Linked DNA regions of Mesorhizobium opportunistum WSM2075. The protein of the gene in region 1 binds, or shares a complex with, the protein of each later gene. Links are inferred from orthologs where the notes say so. Each region holds a gene or a part of one and is shown on either strand. Other genes may lie near its edges.

The links.
Region 2: the proteins of MESOP_RS25960 (region 1) and dnaG are in contact, whole or in part, in a crystal structure (PDB 2R6A), measured with the Geobacillus stearothermophilus proteins. The link is inferred for Mesorhizobium opportunistum WSM2075 from one-to-one orthologs. Residues at the interface, in WP_033016901.1 of Geobacillus stearothermophilus: Ser13, Glu15, Ala16, Gln18, Glu91, Leu92, Asp94, Ala95, Val96, Pro97, Thr98, Ala99, Ala100, Asn101, Tyr104, Tyr105, Ile108; in WP_049624496.1 of Geobacillus stearothermophilus: Lys456, Leu457, Leu458, Pro459, Ala460, Asn463, Ala464, Leu467, Leu535, Leu536, Ile537, Ala538, Gln544, Glu545, Asp548, Tyr549, His552.

The regions. Positions count from the first base shown.
Region 1 is NC_015675.1:5,356,423-5,364,569, forward strand. What follows is about bases 2,168-5,137. They hold MESOP_RS25960 (replicative DNA helicase), read left to right. Parts: upstream 2,168-2,892; coding sequence 2,893-4,383; downstream 4,384-5,137. Other genes in these bases: MESOP_RS25955 (small ribosomal subunit Rsm22 family protein), read left to right, coding at 2,168-2,672; radA (DNA repair protein RadA), read left to right, coding at 4,474-5,137. Also shown: MESOP_RS25945 (cyclopropane fatty acid synthase), read left to right, coding at 1-1,275; MESOP_RS25950 (YnfA family protein), read left to right, coding at 1,369-1,692; more of MESOP_RS25955, read left to right, coding at 1,695-2,167; more of radA, read left to right, coding at 5,138-5,877; MESOP_RS25970 (CvpA family protein), read left to right, coding at 5,925-6,587; purF (amidophosphoribosyltransferase), read left to right, coding at 6,692-8,147. UniProt on the Escherichia coli protein: The main replicative DNA helicase, it participates in initiation and elongation during chromosome replication. Travels ahead of the DNA replisome, separating dsDNA into templates for DNA synthesis.
Region 2 is NC_015675.1:2,535,989-2,539,746, forward strand. What follows is about bases 874-3,758. They hold dnaG (DNA primase), read left to right. Parts: upstream 874-1,285; coding sequence 1,286-3,232; downstream 3,233-3,758. Other genes in these bases: MESOP_RS12195 (RcnB family protein), read left to right, coding at 874-1,145; rpoD (RNA polymerase sigma factor RpoD), read left to right, coding at 3,672-3,758. In the rest of the region: MESOP_RS12190 (Na/Pi cotransporter family protein), read right to left, coding at 1-360; more of MESOP_RS12195, read left to right, coding at 765-873. UniProt on the Escherichia coli protein: RNA polymerase that catalyzes the synthesis of short RNA molecules used as primers for DNA polymerase during DNA replication.

The sequences.
Region 1 (8,147 bases):
CGCGTTCTCGATCGCCTGGTTCGCACCGGCAGTCTCAAAGTGACCGGACCGAAGGGCACGACATTCGTGTTCGGCGACGGCAGCGGCGAGCCGGTGCACCTGCACATCAAGACCCGACATGCCGAACGCGCCATCACGTTCGATCCGATGCTGGCGGTGCCTGAATCCTACATGGATGGCGAACTCGACATTCTCGACGGCGGCGTGCTCGGTGTGATGCGAATTGCCTTCCAGAACATGGGCAGCGGCGGCATCGACGCGACCTGGTCGAAAGCCATCGAGGGCCTGCGCCACGCCTTCCGCCGCCTGCAGCAGATCAACACCGCCTCGCGCTCGCGCCGCAACGTGCAGCGGCACTATGATCTGTCAGGCGATCTCTACCGGCTCTTCCTCGACGAGGACATGCAGTATTCCTGCGCCTATTTCGAACAGCCGGACATGACGCTGGACGAGGCGCAGGCCGCCAAGAAGCGCCACATCGCCGCCAAGCTCAGGCTGAAGGCCGGCCAGACGGTGCTCGACATCGGCTCCGGCTGGGGCGGGCTTGGGCTCTATCTCGCCAAGGCTTTCGACGTCGACGTGCAGGGCGTGACGCTGTCGACCGAACAGCATGGCGTGGCCACCGACCGGGCGCACGCGCAGGGGCTGGAAAACCACGTCCATTTCGAGCTGAAGGATTACCGCGAGCTCAACGAGCGTTTCGACCGCATCGTTTCGGTCGGCATGTTCGAACATGTCGGCGTCAACCACTACCGCACCTTCTTCGACAAGTCCGCGACACTGTTGAAGCCCGATGGCGTCATGCTGCTGCACACGATCGGCCGTTCCGGTGTGCCGTGGGCGACCAGCGCCTTCATCCGCAAGTACATTTTCCCGGGCGGCTACATCCCGGCAATGTCGGAGGTGCTGCCGGCGATCGAGAAATCCGGCCTCGTGGTCACCGACGTCGAGATCCTGCGGCTCCACTATGCCGATACGCTGAAGCACTGGGGCCAGCGCTTCGCCGCCAACCGCGACAAGGCCAAGGCGATCTACGACGAACGCTTCTGCCGCATGTGGGAATTCTATCTGGCCGCCTCGGAAGCCGCCTTCCGCTGGCAGGACCTGGTCATCTTCCAGTTCCAGATCACCAAGAAGAACGACACGCTGCCGATGACCCGCGACTATATGGCCAAATGCGAAAAGGCGCTGGAAATGCGCGACCTGGGCCGCCGCGAGGCGGCTCCCGTCGAGAAGCCCGCCAAGCCTGCCCGTCGCCGCAAGGTGGCGGAATAGAAACGGGAACGTTCGTACGCTTTCGCTGTTGGCGCTTGCCTTCGCACGCCCCTGCCCTGAAAAAGGCCTCGTGATCGTCGCGAGGCCTTTTTCATGAGCTATCTCCTTTATGTTGCCGCGGCCCTGGCCGAGATCGCCGGCTGCTTTTCGGTATGGGCATGGTGGCGGCTGGAAAGGTCGCCGCTCTGGCTGGCGCCGGGCTTCGTCTCGCTTGTCCTGTTCGCCTGGCTCCTGGCACTGGTCGACATCAATGCGGCGGGCCGTGCCTATGCCGCCTATGGCGGCATCTACATCACGGCGTCGCTCGCCTGGCTGTGGCTGGTGGAAGGCGTGCGGCCCGACCGCTGGGATCTTGCCGGCGCGGTCCTCTGCATGGCCGGAGCCTCTGTCATCCTGCTCGCACCGCGCGGAGCCTGACCATGGAATTGCCAGCGCCACTTCGCCAAGGGGTCGAGCGCCTGCTTGAAAACGTTCCGCTGGCGACCCTGAAGCAAGCGGCGAAAACGCTTTCAGACCGCTACCGTGCCGAGTTGCGCGATGGCCGCCTGCACATGGCGCAGGATTTGGCCGTGCACGCTTATCTCGCGACGCGGCTGCCAGCGACCTATGCCGCGGTCCGCGCCAGTCTTGGTGTGCTGAATGAAGCCCGGCCGGATTTCACCCCGAAAAGCCTGCTCGATATCGGAGCCGGGCCTGGTACGGTGCTTTGGGCCACGATGGACCTCTGGCCCGACCTCGAACAGGCGGTGCTCCTCGAAGCCAGTGCGGCGGCACGCAAGGTCGGCGAGACGCTCGCCGCCGGCGCAGTCGCTGCCCGGACCCAATGGCTGGCCGGCGACGCCACCATCGACCTCGCCGATCTCGAGCCGGCCGAGCTGGTGACGTGTACCTATGTGCTGGACGAGATCATTCCGGCATCCCTGCCGAAGCTTGTCGACCGGCTTTGGCACCTCACGGCCGACACGCTGCTCGTTGTCGAGCCGGGCACGCCTGCCGGCTGGCAGCGAATCCTGGCGGTGCGCGCGCGGTTGATCGCGGCGGGCGCGCATCTGCTGGCGCCTTGTCCGCATGAGGCGCCTTGCCCGCTCGCCCCGCCCGACTGGTGCCACTTTTCCCGCCGCGTCGCCCGCTCGCGCCTGCACCGGCTGGCCAAGGAGGCGGAAGTGCCGTGGGAAGACGAGAAGTTCATTTTTGTCGCCGCCTCGCGCCAACCGGCCGCCGCGCATGCCGCGCGGGTGCTCGCACCGCCAAAGTCCGGCTCAGGCAAGGTTCTGCTCAAGCTTTGCGGAACGGACGGCAGCGCCGGCGAAAAATTGCTGACCAAACGCGACGGTGATCTGTTCAAGGCGGCACGGCGCCTGGACTGGGGCGATACGCTGGACGAAGGAAGCGCCTGATCGCCAAGATTGTTCTTGATCTGTTCCAAAGACTCGGGTAGGGACTTGCGCCTTTCCGAGTCAATCGGAATCGGGGCTTGGAAGCACTCTCCTGTGGACGGTTCGCCGAGCCTGTGAACAACGGGCATCAAGGCTGGTTGGTCATGCGATGATGCAGAAAGGTCAGCATCGATTCGTCTCGTTCTGATATCGAGAAGCCGGGATCGACATCGGGGATATCATGGCAGAGGCAGCACGAAAATTCGGCGTGGCGGAGCAACCGCTCTATCGCGAATCGCCCAACAACATCGAGGCCGAGCAGGCGCTGCTTGGTGCGATCCTCGTCAACAACGATGCCTTCTATCGTGTCTCCGACTTCCTGAAGTCCGGCCATTTCTACGAACCCCTGCACCGCAAGATCTTCGATGTCGCGGCCGAGCTCATCCGCATGGGCAAGGTGGCGACGCCGATCACCTTGAAGACCTTCCTGCCGGCCGACGAGAAGGTCGGCGACATGACGGTGGCGCAATATGTCGTGCGGCTGGCGGTCGAGGCCGTCACCGTCGTCAACGCCACGGACTATGGCCGCGCCATCTACGATCTGGCCACGCGCCGGGCGTTGATCACCGTCGGCGAGGACATGGTCAACATCGCCTATGACGCGCCGGTCGACATGTCGCCATCCGAGCAGATCGAGGATGCCGAGCGCCGCCTTTTCGAACTGGCCGAAACCGGACGCTACGATGGCGGCTTCGAGAGCTTCACCGACGCGGTCAAGACCGCGGTCGACATGGCCAACGCCGCCTATATGCGCGACGGCCATCTGTCGGGCCTTGCCACCGGCATGCGCGATCTCGACCGCCGCATGGGCGGCCTGCAGGCGTCCGATCTGATCATCATCGCCGGCCGTCCAGGCATGGGCAAGACGTCGCTCGCGACCAACATCGCCTTCAACATCGCCGAGATGTATGAGCCGGCTCAGCAGGCCGATGGCTCGTTCAAGGCGGCCAATGGCGGCGTCGTCGGCTTCTTCTCGCTCGAAATGTCGTCCGAACAGCTCGCCACCCGCATCATTTCCGAACAGACGGAAATCTCCTCCTCGAAGATCCGCCGCGGTGAAATCACCGAAATGGACTTCGAGAAGCTGGTCGCCTGTTCGCAGACCATGCAGAAGATCCCGCTGTTCATCGACCAGACCGGCGGTATCTCGATCGCCCAGCTCTCGGCCCGTGCCCGGCGGCTGAAACGCCAGCGCGGCCTCGACCTGATCGTCATCGACTATATCCAGCTGATGCAGGGTTCGAGCGCCAAGTCTTCGCAGAACCGCGTGCAGGAAATCACCGAGATCACCACCGGCCTGAAGGCACTGGCCAAGGAACTGGCCGTGCCGATCATCGCGCTTTCGCAGCTCTCGCGCCAGGTCGAAAGCCGTGACGACAAGCGCCCGCAACTTTCCGACTTGCGTGAATCCGGTTCGATCGAGCAGGACGCCGACGTCGTGATTTTCGTCTATCGCGAGGAGTATTACCTCAAGAACCGCGAGCCGAAGCTCGGCACGGAGGAATACGTCAAGTGGGAAAACGAGATGAACGAGATGCGCGGCAAGGCCGAGGTGATCGTGGCCAAGCAGCGCCACGGCCCGACAGGCTCTGTCACCCTTGCGTTCCACGGTGAGTTCACCCGCTTCTCCGATCTGGCTGAGGAACATCATATCGCGGAGAGGTTCGAGTGACCTCTTGAGACAGGCCTCGTTCCGTCCCGCCCCCCTCTGTCCTGCCGGCCTGTCTATGGTTTGCACTTTCTACCGACCCGGCGCGACTCCATGGCTAAATCCCGCGTCCAGTTCATCTGCCAGAATTGCGGCTCGGTGCATCAGCGCTGGGCCGGCAAATGCGACGCCTGCGGGGAGTGGAACACGCTGGTCGAGGAAGGCACCTCCGGCGGCATCGGCTCCGGCCCGGCCAACACGCGCAATGCCCGCAAGGGCCGTGCGGTGGTGCTGACCACACTTTCCGGCGACATCGAGGATGCGCCGCGCATCGTGTCGGGCATCGGCGAACTCGATCGCGCCACCGGCGGCGGTTTCGTGCGCGGCTCGGCGCTGCTGGTCGGCGGCGATCCCGGCATCGGCAAATCGACGCTTCTTACCCAGGCTGCCGCGGCACTTGCGTCCCGGGGCCACCGCATCGTCTATGTCTCGGGCGAGGAGGCCGTCGCCCAGATCAGGCTGCGAGCGCAGCGGTTGGGTGTTGCCGACACCGCGGTGGAGTTGGCCGCCGAAACCAATGTCGAGGACATTCTCGCCACGATCGCCGACGGCAAGCGGCCGGATCTGGTCATTCTCGATTCGATCCAGACACTATGGACCGATCTTGCCGATTCCGCGCCTGGCACCGTTACCCAGGTGCGCGCTTCCGCCCAGGCGATGATCCGCTATGCGAAATCGACGGGTGCGGCGATCGTCCTTGTCGGCCATGTCACCAAGGAAGGCCAGATCGCCGGCCCGCGCGTCGTCGAGCATATGGTCGATGGCGTGCTCTATTTCGAGGGCGAAGGCGGCCACCACTACCGCATCCTGCGCACGGTGAAGAACCGCTTTGGACCGACCGACGAGATCGGCGTCTTCGAAATGTCGGACAAGGGCTTGCGCGAGGTCGCCAACCCGTCGGAGCTGTTCTTGGGCGAACGGCATGCGAAATCCCCGGGGGCTGCCGTTTTCGCCGGCATGGAAGGCACCAGGCCGGTCCTGGTCGAGATCCAGGCGCTTGTCGCGCCCTCCTCGCTCGGCACGCCGCGCCGGGCGGTGGTCGGCTGGGATGGCGCGCGGCTGTCGATGATCCTGGCAGTGCTGGAAGCCCATTGCGGCGTGCGCTTCGGCACCCATGACGTCTATCTCAACGTCGCCGGCGGCTACCGCATCAGCGAGCCAGCCGCCGATCTCGCGGTCGCCGCCGCACTGGTTTCCTCACTCACCGGTCTTGCCCTTCCCGCGGATTGCGTCTATTTCGGCGAAATCAGCCTTTCGGGCGCAGTGAGGCCGGTTGCGCATGCGCAGCAGCGCCTCAAGGAAGCCGAAAAGCTGGGTTTTGGTAGCGCGGTTCTGCCCTTGGGCAGCGAGGAACTTGCAGGGGGGATCGGGGCCGGCGCTTTCCAGCCCACCGAGCTTGCCGACCTCGTGGCACGCATAGCCGGCTCACGCCGAAGCCGTGTGGACGACGAAGAATAACGCGGCTCGTCGAGCCGTGAAAAAGAGATCGGAGTGGGGCGAAAGACATGCCGATTACGCTGCTTGACGGAATTCTCGTCGGCTTCACCCTGGTCTCGGCGATGCTCGCCATGGTTCGCGGCTTTTCGCGCGAGGTCCTTTCGGTCGTATCGTGGGCGGCGGCGGCCGCGGCGGCTTTCTTCTTCTACAAGCCGGTCCTGCCCTATCTGAAGCCCTACATCGACAATGAGAAGATCGCCATGGCGGCCTCCGCCGGCGTCGTCTTCGTCATCGCGCTGATCGTCGTTTCGGTCATCACCATGAAGCTCGCCGACTGGATCATCGATTCCCGGATCGGCGCGCTCGACCGCACGCTCGGTTTCCTGTACGGCGCTGCGCGCGGCATACTGGTCGTCGCTGTCGCCTTGCTGTTCTTCAACTGGCTGGCCGGCGCCAAGGCACCGGCCTGGGTGACGGAAGCCAAGTCGCGGCCGCTGCTGGAGCAGATCGGCGCCAAGCTCGAGAGCCTGCTGCCGGAGGATCCGGAAAACGCCATCCTCAAGAAGCTGAATCCGAATCAGCCGGCCGCCGAGACGCCGGCAGCACCGGATGCACCTGCGGCGGACGCGCCTGCCGGCGGCGACGACGCCAATGCGCCAGCGCCCGACGACAACGACGCCGCTCCTGCCGACAACACGGCCAAGCCGGCACCGGCAGCGCCTGCAAACTGACGCCCGAAAGAGGCGTCAGGACCGACGATGGTGTGAACGACTGCACGGCGCGCGTTGCTTTCGACGCGAACCCGCTCTATATGGCGATTTTAGCGGAGCTTAAGATGGCAGACGCAGACGACGTGCTTTCCGCCGAGGCCGACGACCATTTCCATGACGAGTGCGGTGTGTTCGGCATTTTCGGCCGGCAGGACGCAGCGGCCATTGTCACGCTCGGCCTGCATGCGCTGCAGCACCGCGGCCAGGAAGCGGCCGGCATCGTTTCCTACGACGGCACCCAGTTCCATGTCGAACGCCATGTGGGCCTGATCGGCGACACTTTCACCAAACAGCGCGTCATCGACAGCCTGCAAGGCAACCGCGCCATCGGCCATACGCGCTACGCCACAACCGGCGGCGCCGGCATGCGCAACATTCAGCCCTTCTTTGCCGAACTCGCCGATGGCGGTTTCGCGGTCGCCCACAACGGCAATTTGACCAACGCCATGACGGTGCAGCGCGCGCTGCAGAAACAGGGCGCGATCTTCTCCTCCACCTCCGACACCGAAACGCTCCTGCATCTGGTTGCGACCAGCAAGGAGCGCGACCTCAACTCGCGCTTCATCGATGCGGTGCGGCAGGTCGAGGGCGCCTTTTCGCTGGTGGCGATGACCGCCAAGAAGATGATCGGCTGCCGCGACCCGCTCGGCATCAGGCCATTGGTGCTCGGCGATCTCGACGGTGCCTGGATCCTGGCCTCCGAGACCTGCGCGCTCGACATTATCGGCGCGCGTTTCGTGCGCGACCTGAAGCCGGGCGAGATGGTCGTCGTCACCTCCAAGGGCATCGAAAGCCTGTTCCCGTTCGAGCCGCAGAAGACCCGCTTCTGCATCTTCGAATATGTCTATTTCGCTCGGCCGGATTCCTCGGTCGAAGGCCGCAACGTCTATGAGGTGCGCAAGCGCATCGGCGCCGAACTGGCGCAGGAAAATCCGGTCGACGCCGACATCGTCGTGCCGGTGCCGGATTCGGGCACGCCGGCGGCGATCGGCTTCAGCCAGGCGGCCGGCATCCCCTTCGAGCTCGGTATCATCCGCAACCACTATGTCGGCCGCACCTTCATCCAGCCCGGCGATTCGATCCGCCACATGGGCGTCAAGCTGAAGCACAACGCCAACCGCCGCATGATCGAGGGCAAGCGCGTGGTGCTGGTCGACGACAGCATCGTGCGCGGCACCACCAGCCAGAAGATCGTGCAGATGGTGCGCGATGCCGGCGCCAAGGAAGTGCACATGCGCATCGCCTCGCCGCCGACCAGCGCCTCCTGCTTCTACGGTGTCGACACGCCGGAGAAGTCGAAGCTCCTGGCATCGCGCATGTCGGTGGAGGAGATGGCCGAATTCATCCGCGTCGATTCGCTCGGCTTCCTCTCGATCGATGGGCTCTACCGCGCCGTCGGCGAGGCCAGCCGCGACAACGACCAGCCGCAATTCTGCGACGCCTGCTTCACCGGCCAATATCCGACCCGCCTGCTCGACTTCGAAGGCCACGACAACGTACGCACGCTGTCGCTGCTGGCGA
Region 2 (3,758 bases), 2.8 Mb from region 1 along the record:
CACCGTGCCGGTGATCAGGCAGAGTGGCACCAGCAGCGTCAGATCGAAGGTCAAGAGCTTGACCACGAGCGCAGAGCCGATCTCGGCGCCGCGCACCGCCAATTGGCCCGCGGCACCCGAGACGATGCCGGAACCAGCAAAGGAACCGACCAGCAGGGTGACCGCGGTCGAGCTTTGCAAGGCGATCGCAAGGCCAGTGCCGGCCAGCACCGCCATGATCGGATTGCGCATGGTGGCGCGCAATTTGTGGCGCAGCACATCGCCATAGGCGCGTTCGACGCCGGTCTTGACCATGCGGGTGGCAAACAGCATCAGCGCCACGGCGCCGGCCAGATGCAGAAGGACGACGGAACCGCTCATCGTGGCACCTGCACGCAGGAACGGGCCGCGATGCGGACAGCACGATGGGCAGGGCGGAAAGCTGGGGTACGAATCATGGTCATGGCAGTCACTGATGATAGCAGGGATAATAGCTGGAATATTTTAGCCGGATAATAAAATTTTGTCGATTTCAAGGGCCTACGGGGGCGCGACGGGCCGTGTCGGAAAATGGACGGAGGTGAAATTGGTTGCATTTCCGGGCCCACGGGCGGGACGGCAGTTCGGCCAGCTCCGCCGCGCTTTCGGTGCCTGTCTTTGCGGGGCTGTTCAACTCATCGTTCTAAACTAGCGAATTCATTACATAATTGTAATGCTGGTGTTCAGTTTCAGTTCATCCATTGACCGCTACTCCTCGGGACATCGACAACCCAAGGAGACTTCCCATGAAACGCATTGTCCTTTCCGCGCTTGCTTTCTCGATGTTGGCCGCCACCTCGCTCACCGGCCAAGCCGCGCCGATCAACGCACCGGTCGCGCCGCAGTCGAATTACACCAAGGTCGACTGGCAGAAGCCGACTCACCGGGATGTCAAGAAGCGCGTCATCCAGAAGCGCGTCTTTCAGAAGAAAGTCATCGTGAAGCGGAACAACTGGCGCAATGGCCAGCGATATTCCGGCTGGAGGCAGCACCAGCCGGTTCGCGACTACGGCCGCTACGGCCTGCGCCGCCCGGGTCCCGGCCAGGAATGGATCCGCGCCGGCAACGACTATGTGCTGGTCGGCATCCTCTCCGGCGTCATCTTCGGCGCGCTCGCCGCACACTAAAGCACCCAGCGCTGGACTTGAAGGAAGGCGGCCCGCAACGGCCGCCTTTCTTTTTGCCCTGTGGAAACCGGGTATGGCCCGTATTGGGGGTCGTCGGATTTCGCCGGCATGATTATATGGTGGCGAAACGAGTTCCCTAAATGCGCTTTCCGCCCGCCTTTCTCGACGAGATCCGCGACCGCGTGCCGATTTCACAGGTCATCGGCCAGCGCGTCGCGTGGGACCGCAAGAAAACCAATACGTCGCGCGGCGACTATTGGGCCTGCTGCCCGTTCCATGGCGAGAAGAGCCCATCCTTCCACTGCGAGGACAAGAAGGGGCGCTACCACTGTTTCGGCTGCTCGGTCTCGGGCGACCATTTCAAGTTCCTCACCGAACTCGAGGGACTGAGCTTTCCCGAAGCGGTCGAGAAGATCGCCGACATGGCCGGCGTGCCGATGCCGGTCCGCGACGAACGGGAAGAACAGCGTGAGAAGGAACGCGCCAGCCTGACCGACGTCATGGAGATGGCGACAGCTTTCTTCCAGGAGCGGCTGCAGGGACCGGAAGGCGCAAAAGCCCGCGCCTATCTGCGCGACCGTGGGCTGACGCCGGCGACGCAACATTCGTTCCGGCTCGGCTTCGCCCCTGACAGCCGCAATGCGCTGAAGGAGCATCTCGCCGCAAAAGGCGTGCCGAAGGCGGACATCGAGGCCTGCGGGCTGGTCCGCCACGGCGACGATATCCCGGTCTCCTATGACTGGTTCCGCGACCGCATCATGTTCCCGATCCCGGATTCGCGCGGCAAGATCATCGCCTTCGGCGGCCGCGCGCTCGCCGCCGACGCGGTGGCCAAATACATGAACTCGCCAGACACCGAGCTCTTCCACAAGGGCAATGTGCTCTACAATTTCGCCCGCGCCCGCCAAGCGATGGCAAAGGGGGCGCTCGCCAAAGGCGGCACGGTCATCGCCGTCGAAGGCTATATGGACGTGATCGCGCTGGCGCAGGCCGGCTTCGAGAATGTCGTGGCGCCGCTCGGCACCGCGCTCACCGAAAACCAGCTCGAACTTCTGTGGCGCATGGCGCCGGAACCGATGCTGTGCTTCGACGGCGACAAGGCCGGGCTGAAGGCCGCATGGCGGGCCGCCGATCTCGCGCTGCCATCGGTGCAGGCCGGTCGCTCGGCGCGCTTCGCTCTGCTGCCGGAGGGCAAGGATCCCGACGACCTGGTCAAGGCCGAAGGGCCGGATGCATTCCGCGCGATACTGGCCGACGCGCGGCCGCTGGTCGACCTGTTGTGGATGCGCGAGACGGCGGGCGGCGTCTTCGACACGCCGGAGCGGCGGGCCGAACTCGAGAAGACGCTGCGCGAACTGACCAGCCGCATCCGCGACGAAAGCCTGCGCTATCACTACAGCCAAGAGATGCGCGAGCGGGTGCTGAGTTTCTTCGGCTCCCAGCGCGGTGCCCGACAAAGCCGTCAGGACTGGAAACCCGGGCAGGGCAAGGCGGCCGCACCCGGCGGGCAGTTCGCCAAGGCTGGCAGCGGCCGCATGGCAATCACCGAAAGCCTCGGCCAGTCGGCGCTGGTCAAGCGCGGCGAGGGGATGTCGGTGCGCGAGGCGACGATCATCGTCGCGCTGGTCAACCATCCGCCGCTGATCGACGAGAATTTCGCCCATGTCGAGTTCCTCGACCTTGCCAATGCCGATCTGCAGCGGCTGCATGGTGCCATCCTCGACGCCATGGCGCACGACATGGCCAATGACCGCCATGCCGTGGTGGCGACGATCGAGCGTGCCGGCTGCGCCGAGATATGGGAGCGTGCCGTCGGCCTGATCCGGCGGGCGCGGCAATGGCCGGCGCTGGAGACAGCCGCACTCGATGATGCCCGCGACGCTCTGAACCAGGCGTTGCACTTGCAGCGCAGCGCGCGCACCTTACATAAGGAGTTGAAACAGGCGGAGGCGGCGCTCGAAGCGGATCCCTCGGACGAAAACTTCCGCCATCTGATCGAAATTCAGGCGCAATTCAGGGATGTACAAGCGACGGAAGCGCTGATCGAAGGATTCGGCGTCTCGTCGGGCAGGGCCGGGCGAGCCTAAGTGCAGCTGAGTGCAGGAATGAGAGCGCGGCCATGCCTCCTTAGGGGGCGGGGCGCGCTAAGTCGGGTAATTGATTCGCTTTTTTCATGCGAATCATGCGACAGGCGCTTGACCTTCGGACAGAATGGCGGAATCAGGACGATTCGAAACGTTAACCCGCACCCGCATCGACGGGAATGCAGCGATGTGGGGTACTGGTCACTGGACAGGCAGGCCGCCTGCCACAGATATCAGGGTTAATCTGGACTTAATGCATGTCGCCCAAGAGTGGTCGCCCAAGAGAGGAAACCGGTTTTGGGACAACGGCATGCACCAAACAATAGAGTTGATGCGGTTCGTGGCCCGGTGAAGCACGTTTAGAAAAACGAGCGTATCCGATTTGACTGGTCCGACAGCTTACGCGGCCCCGATGTCCGGCCGCTAGGAGAAGATAAAAACTATGGCGACTAAGGAAAAGGAAGAGGTCGAGACCGAACGCGAAGGCGCCACCGATGGCCCTCTGCTCGACCTTTCCGATGATGCTGTC